One region of the Agarivorans gilvus genome, then DNA from elsewhere that is predicted to be linked to it. Evidence: predicted binding sites of a transcription regulator. Region 1 holds the regulator's gene; the other holds the start of a gene.
The links. Region 1 encodes LexA, which represses DNA repair genes until DNA is damaged. Its sites were predicted from a motif close to TACTGTATNNNNATACAGTA; they were not measured.
Positions count from the first base shown of each region.

Region 2: recA (recombinase RecA) is a predicted target of LexA. The motif match lies at 3,129-3,148, and genes of this name have one in related genera.

Region 1 covers NZ_CP013021.1:3,166,544-3,172,010, reverse strand. The annotation lists gene coxB (cytochrome c oxidase subunit II) at 1-797, opposite strand, end outside; gene lexA (transcriptional repressor LexA) at 1,121-1,771, opposite strand; gene AR383_RS14910 (hypothetical protein) at 2,151-2,810, opposite strand; partial or broken gene AR383_RS14905 (NIPSNAP family protein) at 3,186-3,359, opposite strand; gene AR383_RS14900 (DUF6653 family protein) at 3,438-3,914, opposite strand; gene cyaB (class IV adenylate cyclase) at 4,082-4,633, opposite strand; gene AR383_RS14890 (GNAT family N-acetyltransferase) at 4,799-5,272, opposite strand.
Region 2 covers NZ_CP013021.1:1,306,682-1,312,148, forward strand. The annotation lists gene alaS (alanine--tRNA ligase) at 1-1,407, opposite strand, end outside; gene AR383_RS06170 (regulatory protein RecX) at 1,550-1,999, opposite strand; gene recA (recombinase RecA) at 2,038-3,084, opposite strand; gene mutS (DNA mismatch repair protein MutS) at 3,253-5,467, shown strand, end outside.

The sequences.
Region 1 (5,467 bases):
GATTTCAGATACACTTTTTCGCCCAGCTCCATTAGCTCAGCTTGGTCCATGGTCATGGCTACCAGCTCTTGCTCGGCAGCTTGTTTAGCCAGATAGGCCGCCTCTTGCTCGGCCAACCAGCTAGCGTATTCATCCTCAGGCTTGGCAATCACCACAATCGGCATGAAGCCATGGTCCTTACCGCATAACTCGGCACATTGACCGCGGTAAATGCCGGGTTTGTCGATACGCGTCCATGCCTCGTTAATAAAGCCGGGGTTGGCATCTTTTTTCACCGCAAAATCCGGCACCCACCAAGAATGGATCACGTCTTCCGAGGTCATTAAGAAGCGCACCTTTTTACCCACCGGCAATACCAAGGGGTGGTCCACCTCCAGCAAATAGTTGTCGCGTTTTTTTAGCTTGCCCTTCACCTGTTCCATGTCTGAAGCCAAGACACTGTAAAACTCTAAGTCGTGCTCAAAGTACTTGTAATGCCACTTCCACTGGGAGCCGGTGACTTGAATGGTGAGATCGGCATCGGATGGGTCTTCCATCGCTAGCAAGGTTTTAGTAGCGGGTATCGCCATACCAATCAAAATAAGGAAAGGAATAATGGTCCAAATAATTTCGACCTTAGTACTCTCGTGAAACTGGGCTGGCACCGCGCCTTTCGATTTACGATGATGGAAAATCGCCCAAAACATGGCACTAAACACCAAAATGCCAATCACACAGCAAATATAAAAAATCGTCATGTGAAGGTCGTAAACCTGCTCACTAATGGCAGTTACACCCGGGCGTAAATTAAATGACATTTCCTGCGCCAATGCAGGAAACGAACAGCATGCCAGCACTAATAGCTGAATCCCTCGGCTCACAGCGCTCTCCTTTGCAGTAGCCAAAAGCAGTGCTCGTAAACTCAACAAGCCCTGCCAAGTAAGGGGAAGGTCCCCACCAAAGCAATAAGCTGCAACCACTAAATACAACCCACAGTATATAAATTAAGCGTTAAGTTAAGGATTTGTAAATATATTGTTGTTAATTTTGTTGTTTAAGGTGAAAGATGTGATGTTAACGACAAAAGCCCAAATCAAAGGATTTGGGCTTAAAATGGGAGGGAACTATTTGAAAAAAGGACTTACATCCAGTCTGCCGTGCGGATAATGCCCACCGCCAAACCTTCAATATCCATGCTCTGATACTCAAGATCGACCTCAATAGTCGACAGTTCTTCGTTCTCGGGATGCAGATAAACCATTTTACCCTTACGCTCAAAGCGCTTCACGGTAACGTCATCGTCTAAACGCGCTACAACCACTTGCCCGTTTAGAGCGGTATTAGTTTTATGCACAGCCAGTAAGTCACCGTCCATAATGCCAATGTCTTTCATACTCATGCCCTGTACCCGTAGTAGGTAATCGGCATGGGGGTGAAACAGGTTGGCGTCTACCGCGTAGTGCGACTCGACATGTTGCTGGGCTAAAATTGGCTCACCCGCCGCCACCTGACCAATTAAGGGCAGGCCGCTCTCTTCTTCCACTGGGCTAGGCTCTTGATTAGCCCCTTCCGGCAAGTATTGCTCGCTAATACGAATGCCACGAGACGCGCCGGGGATCATCTCAATCGCCCCTTTTTTAGCTAAGGCACGCAAGTGCTCTTCAGCGGCATTAGCCGAGCGAAAGCCCAACTCTTTAGCAATTTCTGCACGAGTTGGCGGCATGCCGGTTTCAGCAATGTTGCGACGAATTAATTCAAAAACTTCTGTCTGGCGAGGTGTTAAGGGCTTCATAGTCTACCTGTAAGTTTATACAGCACACTGTTAGTATATACAGCATAGCGCATGACGCAAGGTTTAATATGAAATCAAGCAGTTGTGTGTAGATTTCAGTTTCATTGAAATGCTTTCCGCTACTTTGAAACTACACTCCATTTCTCGGATGCCCATCACAAATAAGTAGAGATTGGGGTAAAGACGGATACGAAGAGTTTAGCTAACTCGCTTTGAGGCATAAGTTACGTAGTGTAAAAGCACTATTTGGTAACGCCCGCTTAAGTGGTGAGCAACACTACCACGACACTCAATTATTACACCGTAAAAACAAAAGCCAAGCCAAATCAAACCAAAACCGCCGAACGTTGCGAATCCGTCTTAAAGCGTTTGCTAGTATTCAAGCTAGCGACTTATCTTGCCAAAACTCATACTGCACTGCCATTTCATCAATTCTCGTTCCATTGATTTGCTGAAGAGAAAAAAGCATTGCGTAATTAAATTTATCAAGTGAACTACAAACTTGCGGGCTCATGTATGCAATAATTTTATTTTTTTGTACAACATAATGAGTAGATTCATAATTCTTAATTTTTGAGTGATTTTCTATATATTTTAGGCTAGCTCTTACTCCGCTCCACATAGAGTAAAGTTTATGGTGACTTTGGTTAAGTCCCCAAATTAAACTGAGATCCATCTGTGATATATCATCCACATTTTTCTCGTTTAATAGGCTAAGCAAGAATTGACGCAATGTAAGTTCACCTTCAATCTTTTTATCCAGTTCATAATTTAACTGAGTCAAATAATCACTTAACTCTTTTTCTTGCAAACTGACAAGATGTTGCCGATGTTGTAAAACTTGAAGATAAATTTGGACGCACAATACGGTCAAAGTAAGCAGTGCAAGTATCGGAGTATAAACGCCTCCAATATATCCACCTAAGTCAGACCACTCCGAAGGGGATTGCCACAGACCAAACCCAAATTGAAAGGTATATGCAGCCATCGGTAGTACCAAAATTACCGAAACAACAATGATCAACAACTTTTGATTCACTCGATACTCCTTTTGAATACTAACAGTGAATTACCCGGGCTTCTCATTAAACCCCAGCCATTTTTACCTAGGTAAAACTCATTCCAAGTAAAATTAATTAATAATGACAATAACTTACCAGCAAAAATCGAAGTTTCACAGCGCTTATTGACAAAAGACAAAGCGAGAATAGATTTACCGCGCCAGATTTTGGCGCGGTAAATTTAATGGCATCACAACAAAACTCGTAAATTCATCAAGTTATAAAAATAGGCAAGAACGTTTCACACCCTCGACAGTCAAGATTGCGCTTTTCAATCCCTTCATCTTCGCCGAGTAGCGTAAGTGAACAAGGGAGATAAGTTGAAGTCTGTTTGAGCGTAGCGAGTTACTTCAACTTTCGAAGGTGAATAGTGCTAAAGCAATATTGTTTGCCCCCTCGGAAGGGAGAAAGTAACCATTGTGTTGACCGCCAAACTTAGCCACCAGCGGGATCCACATTTTCGCATATTCTTCGAATTCTTTAATCTTTTTAGGATCGATGACATACCTGACATAACAAGTAATCATGAGTATTAATCCTTCTCATAATGTGAGTTTATGGGAGACGCCAAACCGGTAGAACTGGCTAGCGTTTTCTTGATTGCCTTAAGACTTCAGCCACGACTGAAAGGCAGGCTTGAGATCTTTTACGTCTTGATACAGCCATACCATTCGATCGACGAACCAAGTCTTAGTAAACATTAACCAAGCTGTACTCAGAATCATTAAGGCAAAGTCCATTGCATACAGACTATAAAACCAAAACGGTAAACCCACTATCTGTAGCAAGACTATCTTTTTACAGGCTCGCAAATGATGTTCAGGAATAAGACCTTCATTCTTGTAATGCAGGTAGACGCGCTCACCAAAAGTGCCCATCGATGCCCAGTTATTAGTGGTTTTGGGCGCAGCAAATAGCCTTGGATTTAACCACGTCCATAAGCTCACTAGCATTAGTGCCGCCAAAGTCCACCATCCTAATAGCTCTCTTGTGGCCAAGGCGATGGTAAACAAAGGCAAGATTGAAAAGCGGGAATAAACGCTCAAAGGATTCGAATGTCGTTGCCATGAACTTTCATCCATTGACATAAGCCTTTCGGATAGTTTCAAAATATCCATTGTTGCTCCTGAGTATCCACGTTGCATATCCTTATGCCAGTCAAGTTGCGTAATGTCGTTTAGCTACAAACATTCGCCTTGTTGAATAGGGAACCTAGCTAAAATTTAGCGACTGATAACCAAGTCGTATATTAAACGCCTTTTTCCATAAACATTTGCTTGTAAGATTTAGTTTGCAGTGCGTCTTTGCTTAGACCAAATTGCAGCGCTAAGGCTTCTATTTGCGACTTATAAATTGATAACTTCGCTTCGTCGTCCGTCATGATGGCAAATTCGGCAAAATCACCGATACCTTCTAAGGAGTCCACCGTGATATGAAACTCTCCAACAAAGTAAATGCTGCGCGTTTTATGCGCTTTTAGCACCACTTCAAAACCCATGGTTTTTAGCATGCTCTTGGCATTTGAGACATCTTTGATATCGGTGGCTTCACACCGCTCTGGTTCAGGCCCCTTTACAATCCATAACTTGATGCCTGAAGGCTCCATCTTACGAATACAGATACTTATATTATCAGCTTCTAACGAGCGATTGGGCCGATCAAAATACCAATCGCTTTCGCTATTATCTTGAAGCATAACTTCATGAGGGATACCACTTAGTGTATTCAAGAACTGTGCTTTTGAGGGTAAGCGGTATTTAAGCTCTACTTCATATTTTCCTTGGAAGTGGGAGTGATTCATATGCGATACCAACTAAAAAATAAGATACTAACACAGCTAGACTGGTGCAGAACATCACCAGCGCCATTTACCAACAACAAGAAACAAACGCCCCTATACAACCCGTTAATTAAGCACAAAGTAAAAACAAATGGCTCGGCGAGTTTGCTCCCCGTTGCAGATTTGTTAGCTAGCTATTTCCAATACCATTGGAACATCAATTATACCGTTTTGCTGTCTAATGCCGTCGATACGTTGGAAGCCAAAATGTTCATAAACATGCTCAGCATTCACCGCCGAATTAACCGTAAAACGCCCCGGATTCCCATTGGTTAAAGCTTCGGCCTTAACCGCTTCCCACAACCTACGAGACAAGCCTTGGCCCTGATAACTATCGTCAACAAATAGGTGGTACAGATGTGAATAGTCACGAATACCAGCCACCCCAACGATGTCTTCATCAGCAGTGGCTGCAACAATATAAAAGTAATTGCCGGACAAATAAGCGCCTACATTTTCTGCAGACATTGAAGTGAGTAGGATATGACGTGCAGACTCAGCGAAACTCGGACACACGTATTTTTCCGTTAGCGATAAAATCAACTGACTAATTGCCGCAGCATCACTGCTCGTCGCTTTTCTTAAATGAATACTCATCATTAATCCTATTTACTGCCCCAACTGCCCCAACTGCCAAACGCGCTTAAACCTCTGGTCTTTAGGCCACTTTAAAACAATCGCCAGGCTAAAGCAGCCTGCTAATGCAGATTACCGACGTCAGTAGCAAGTAACTGGTACGATTGTTGATAGAGTAAACGCTAGCCTTGTTGATTTTCTTAAGCAGCAGCGCAACGA
Region 2 (5,467 bases), 1.9 Mb from region 1:
GATCTTAGCCTGAGCCTCCAGGTGCTGGTAACCCAAAAATTCGGTTTCAGCATCGATCACTAGATTGTCGTTATAGTCGGTACCGAAATTACTCGCTTGTTTGGCCCGCTCGCGTTGCGCCTGCATCGCGGCTTCAAACTGTGCTTCATCAATAGTCAGCTCGCGCTCGCGGGCGATATCGCCGGTTAAGTCAGCCGGAAAACCATAGGTATCATAAAGCTTAAACACTAGCTCGCCTGGAATAACCGTACCTTCAAGCTCATTTAAGGCCTCGTCTAAGATCATTAAACCCCGATCTAAGGTTTTGGCAAACTGCTCTTCTTCAAGCTTCAGTACGCGCTCAATTACTGGCAATTGCTTTGGTAATTCGGGGTAGGCTTCGCCCATCTCTTTAATTAGCGCAGGCAATAACTTGTAAAAGAATGCCTCGCTTGCACCTAGCTTATTACCATGACGAACCGCACGGCGAATAATCCGGCGTAATACATAGCCGCGCCCTTCGTTAGCAGGCATAACACCATCAGCAATCAAGAAACCACAAGAACGAATGTGGTCGGCAATGACACGTAAGGATTTATTCTCTAAATCTTTAGTGCCAATAATCTCGGCTGCTGCTGCGATAAGATTTTGGAAAATATCGATTTCATAGTTTGAGTGAACGCCCTGCAAAATAGCAGAAATACGCTCCAAGCCCATGCCAGTATCCACTGAAGGATTAGGTAAAGGCTCCATGCGACCGTCGGCTTGACGGTTGAATTGCATGAAAACTACGTTCCATATTTCAATGAAGCGGTCGCCATCTTCCTCGGGACTTCCTGGAGGACCACCCCAGATATGCTCACCATGATCGTAGAAAATCTCGGTACAGGGACCACAAGGACCGGTATCCCCCATCTGCCAGAAGTTATCTGACTCAAACTTCTTCTCCGGTGATTTGTCACCGATGCGCACGATTCTATCTTTAGGCACACCAATTTTGTTTGCCCAAATATCGAAGGCTTCATCATCGCTTTGATAAACCGTTACCAATAGTTTTTCTTTTGGTAACTTAACGACTTCAGTTAAAAATTCCCAAGCGTAGCTAATCGCGTCTTCTTTAAAGTAATCACCAAAGCTAAAGTTACCAAGCATTTCAAAAAAGGTGTGATGACGCGCGGTATAACCAACGTTCTCTAGGTCGTTATGTTTACCACCCGCTCGAACACAACGCTGCGAGGTAGTCGCTCGGCTGTAGTTACGTTTATCGATGCCAAGGAAAACATCTTTAAATTGATTCATCCCCGCATTGGTAAACAATAAGGTGGGATCGTCATGGGGAACCAATGAACTACTGGCAACTATCTGGTGATTTTTGCTGTTAAAGAAGCTTAAAAAGGCCTCTCTCACTTCAGCTGAAGTCATCTTCATTAAACTCTATCCTGGGGGTTCATAACAACTCGAGTGCTTAGTCAATACCAAGACAACTCGTTGATTAACGCTATTAAAGGTGAAATCGTAATTAATCGCGACAATATATCACGCAGACCCTTGCAGGCAAAGTGTTCAGGGCTTATTGCTGAGCTTGTTCACTAAACAAGATATTGATTAAGTCGGCGTCAAAACCTCTACGAAACAGGTAGGCGCGACATTTTTGCTGTAGTGGACCGCGCTCTGGCAGCCCCTGCTTAAATTTACGAGAAAACCTGAGCTCTAAAGCCTGATACCAATCCCACTCAGGATCGCTCAGCACTTTTGCCGCTAGCTCGTTGCTAATGCCCTTTTGACGTAAATATTGACGAATATAATTAGGGCCGTAGCCCTTAGCAAGACGAGCCCGAGTTAATGAATAAGCGTAACTTTCATCATCTAGCCAGGCATTTTGCTGGGCGTAATCCAGCGCATCACTGATTTCGCTTTGGTCGAAACCTTTTTGCTGCAGTTTTTGTGACAATTGCTGTTGGCTATAAGAGCGTCTTGACAGCAAGTCAATAGTGACATGTAAAGCGCTTCTCGTGGTCATAATAAAAAGGAGCCTGACGGCTCCCCTGTTACTATCGCTTACGCTTCTTGATCAACCGGAGCATCAGCTGGTGCTGCTTGCTCTGGTTCAGCGCTATTACTGTTGAGCAAGTTATGACGAATAGTCATTTCGATTTCTTGCGCCACTTCTGGGTGCTCTTTTAAGTAATTAGAAGCATTGGCTTTACCTTGGCCAATTTTATTGCCTTTGTAAGAGAACCAAGCGCCGGCCTTATCTACCAGTTTTTCTTTAACACCTAAGTCGATTAACTCACCATAACGGTTAAAGCCTTCACCATACATAATTTGGAACTCGGCTTGCTTAAATGGAGGTGCAATTTTATTTTTCACCACTTTAACGCGGGTTTCGTTGCCCACCACTTCATCACCGTTTTTAACCGCACCAATACGACGAATATCTAAACGTACCGAAGCGTAGAATTTAAGCGCATTACCACCAGTGGTGGTTTCTGGGTTGCCAAACATCACACCAATTTTCATACGAATTTGGTTAATGAAAATACACATACAATTAGTTTGCTTAAGTGTGCCGGTCAACTTACGTAGCGCCTGCGACATTAAACGAGCTTGTAAACCTACGTGGCTGTCACCCATGTCGCCTTCAATTTCGGCTTTAGGGGTTAGTGCGGCTACTGAGTCGATAACGATCATGTCTACCGCACCAGAGCGGGCTAACATATCGGTGATTTCTAGCGCCTGCTCACCAGTATCTGGTTGCGACACTAATAAGTTATCTACGTCTACGCCCAACTTTTTAGCATAGATAGGGTCGAGAGCATGCTCGGCATCAACAAAAGCACAGACCTTGCCAGCCTTTTGCGCTTGAGCAATGGCTTCTAAGGTCAAGGTAGTTTTACCTGAGCTCTCTGGGCCATAAATCTCAATCACTCGGCCCATTGGTAAGCCACCTGCGCCCAAGGCGATATCGATAGATAAAGAACCTGTAGAAATAGTTTCTATATCCATGGTACGGTTGTCGCCGAGCTTCATGATTGAGCCTTTACCAAATTGCTTCTCAATTTGGCCTAGGGCCGCAGCTAATGCCTTTTGTTTATTCTGATCCATATCGCCCTCATAGGTGCTATAAACTATCTTAATGAATAGTAGTATACTGGGTATTCATACAGTATCAAGTTTATTCCATAAAATTCGTAAAAGAGTTTTGCCTAATTCACTAGCAGCTTTTATCCTAGCTGTTTCGTTTTGCCACAACCAATTCATACAACTAGCCTAATGACAGAAACAAATCTAGATAAACACACGCCTATGATGCGTCAATACCTTACTTTGAAGGCGCAGCATCCAGAAATTTTACTATTTTACCGCATGGGTGATTTTTACGAATTGTTTTACGATGATGCCAAACGCGCTTCAGAGCTAATGGATATCTCCCTCACCAAGCGAGGACAATCAGCAGGCACCCCGATCCCAATGGCGGGGATTCCTTACCATGCGGTTGAAAATTACCTTTCTAGGTTAGTACAGTTAGGTGAATCGGTAGCCATTTGCGAACAGGTGGGAGACCCAGCCACCAGCAAAGGCCCTGTAGAACGTAAAGTGGTTAGGATCATCACCCCAGGTACGGTGAGTGATGAGGCTTTGCTCCAAGAAAAACAAGAAAACTTTTTGGTGAGCGTGGTAAACCAGCAGCAAAACATTGGCTTAGCCTATTTGGATATTGCCAGCGGTCGCTTCGTGATTAACCAATTTGTTGGAGAGCAGCAACTTCAAGCTGAGCTACAACGCTTAAATCCTGCGGAACTACTTTATCCCGACAACTTTGAATTTTCGGCTTATTTGGCCAATTACAAGGGCCTACGCCGACGTGGAGAATGGGAATTTGACCTAGCAACGGCAGAAAAAGTACTGAACCAGCAATTTGCTACTCAACACTTAGACGGTTTTGGTGTCAGTGAATACCCCTTAGCGCTGGCCGCTGCTGGCTGTTTGATGCAGTACGTGCAAGATACGCAGCGCACCGCCCTACCGCACATCAACGCGATTATCGTAGAAAACCAAAGTCAGTTTATTCAACTTGATGCTGCGAGTCGTAAAAACTTGGAGCTCACTCGCAATCTTTCGGGTGGGGTTGATAATACCCTTAGTTCAGTACTCGACCGCAGCGCCACTGCAATGGGTAGCCGTTTACTTAACCGCTGGATCCATCAGCCGCTGAGAAACCAGCAGCAGGTAAGCCAACGCCAAGATTGTATTGCCGAAATTCTCAGCCAAGATCTCTACCCAGAGCTGCAAAGCCAACTTAAATCAATTGGCGACATCGAACGGATCCTCGCCCGGTTAGCGCTGCGTTCTGCAAGACCACGTGATTTAGCCCGCCTGCGTAATGCCTTTGCCTTACTTCCAGAGCTACAAACTAGCTTACAAGGCTGTCAGGCCCTAAGTCCTTTAGCCAACGCTATTAGTCAATTTCCAGAAATACTCGACTTATTGCAACGCGCCATTATCGATAATCCGCCAGTACTTATCCGCGACGGAGGGGTAATTGCTGAAGGTTACCACCAAGAGCTTGATGAATGGCGTAACTTAAATGAAGGTGCAACTCAGTTCCTAAGTGATATTGAACAACGAGAGCGTGAGCAGACTGGCATTGCTAATTTAAAAATTGGCTACAACAAAGTACATGGCTTTTATATTGAGGTAAGCAGAGCGCATTCAGAAGAGGTGCCCGCGCACTACATTCGTCGGCAAACGCTGAAAAACATGGAGCGCTACATCATTGCCGAACTAAAAGAGCATGAAGAGAAAGTGCTCGCCAGCCAAGGCAAAGCACTTGCCTTAGAAAAACAGCTTTATGAGCAATTACTCGACTTACTGCTTCCGCACATTAACGCCATGCAACAAAGTGCTCAGGCTATTGCTCAATTAGATGTGCTATGTTGCTTAGCCGAGCGGGCTGAAACCCTTAACTACGTGCGCCCTAGCTTTATCAACCAGCCCAATATTAACATTCAAGCAGGACGTCACCCAGTAGTAGAGCAAGTCAACGATACCCCGTTTATTGCCAATCCACTAGAGCTCAATGAACAGCGCAAGTTATTGATTGTGACGGGGCCCAACATGGGCGGTAAATCGACTTATATGCGCCAAACTGCCTTAATATGTTTAATGGCTTATATTGGCAGCTACGTGCCTGCAGATAGCGCAGAACTCGGCCCCATCGACAAAATTTTTACCCGTATTGGCGCTTCTGATGATTTAGCTAGTGGCCGTTCTACCTTCATGGTAGAAATGACCGAAACCGCCAACATATTGCACAATGCCACCGCTAACAGTCTGATTTTAATGGATGAAATTGGCCGAGGCACCAGCACTTATGACGGTATGTCACTGGCATGGGCGGTAGCTCAAGCATTAAGTAAACTGCAATCACCAACGCTATTTGCTACCCATTACTTTGAATTAACCCAATTACCAGAACTATTAAATG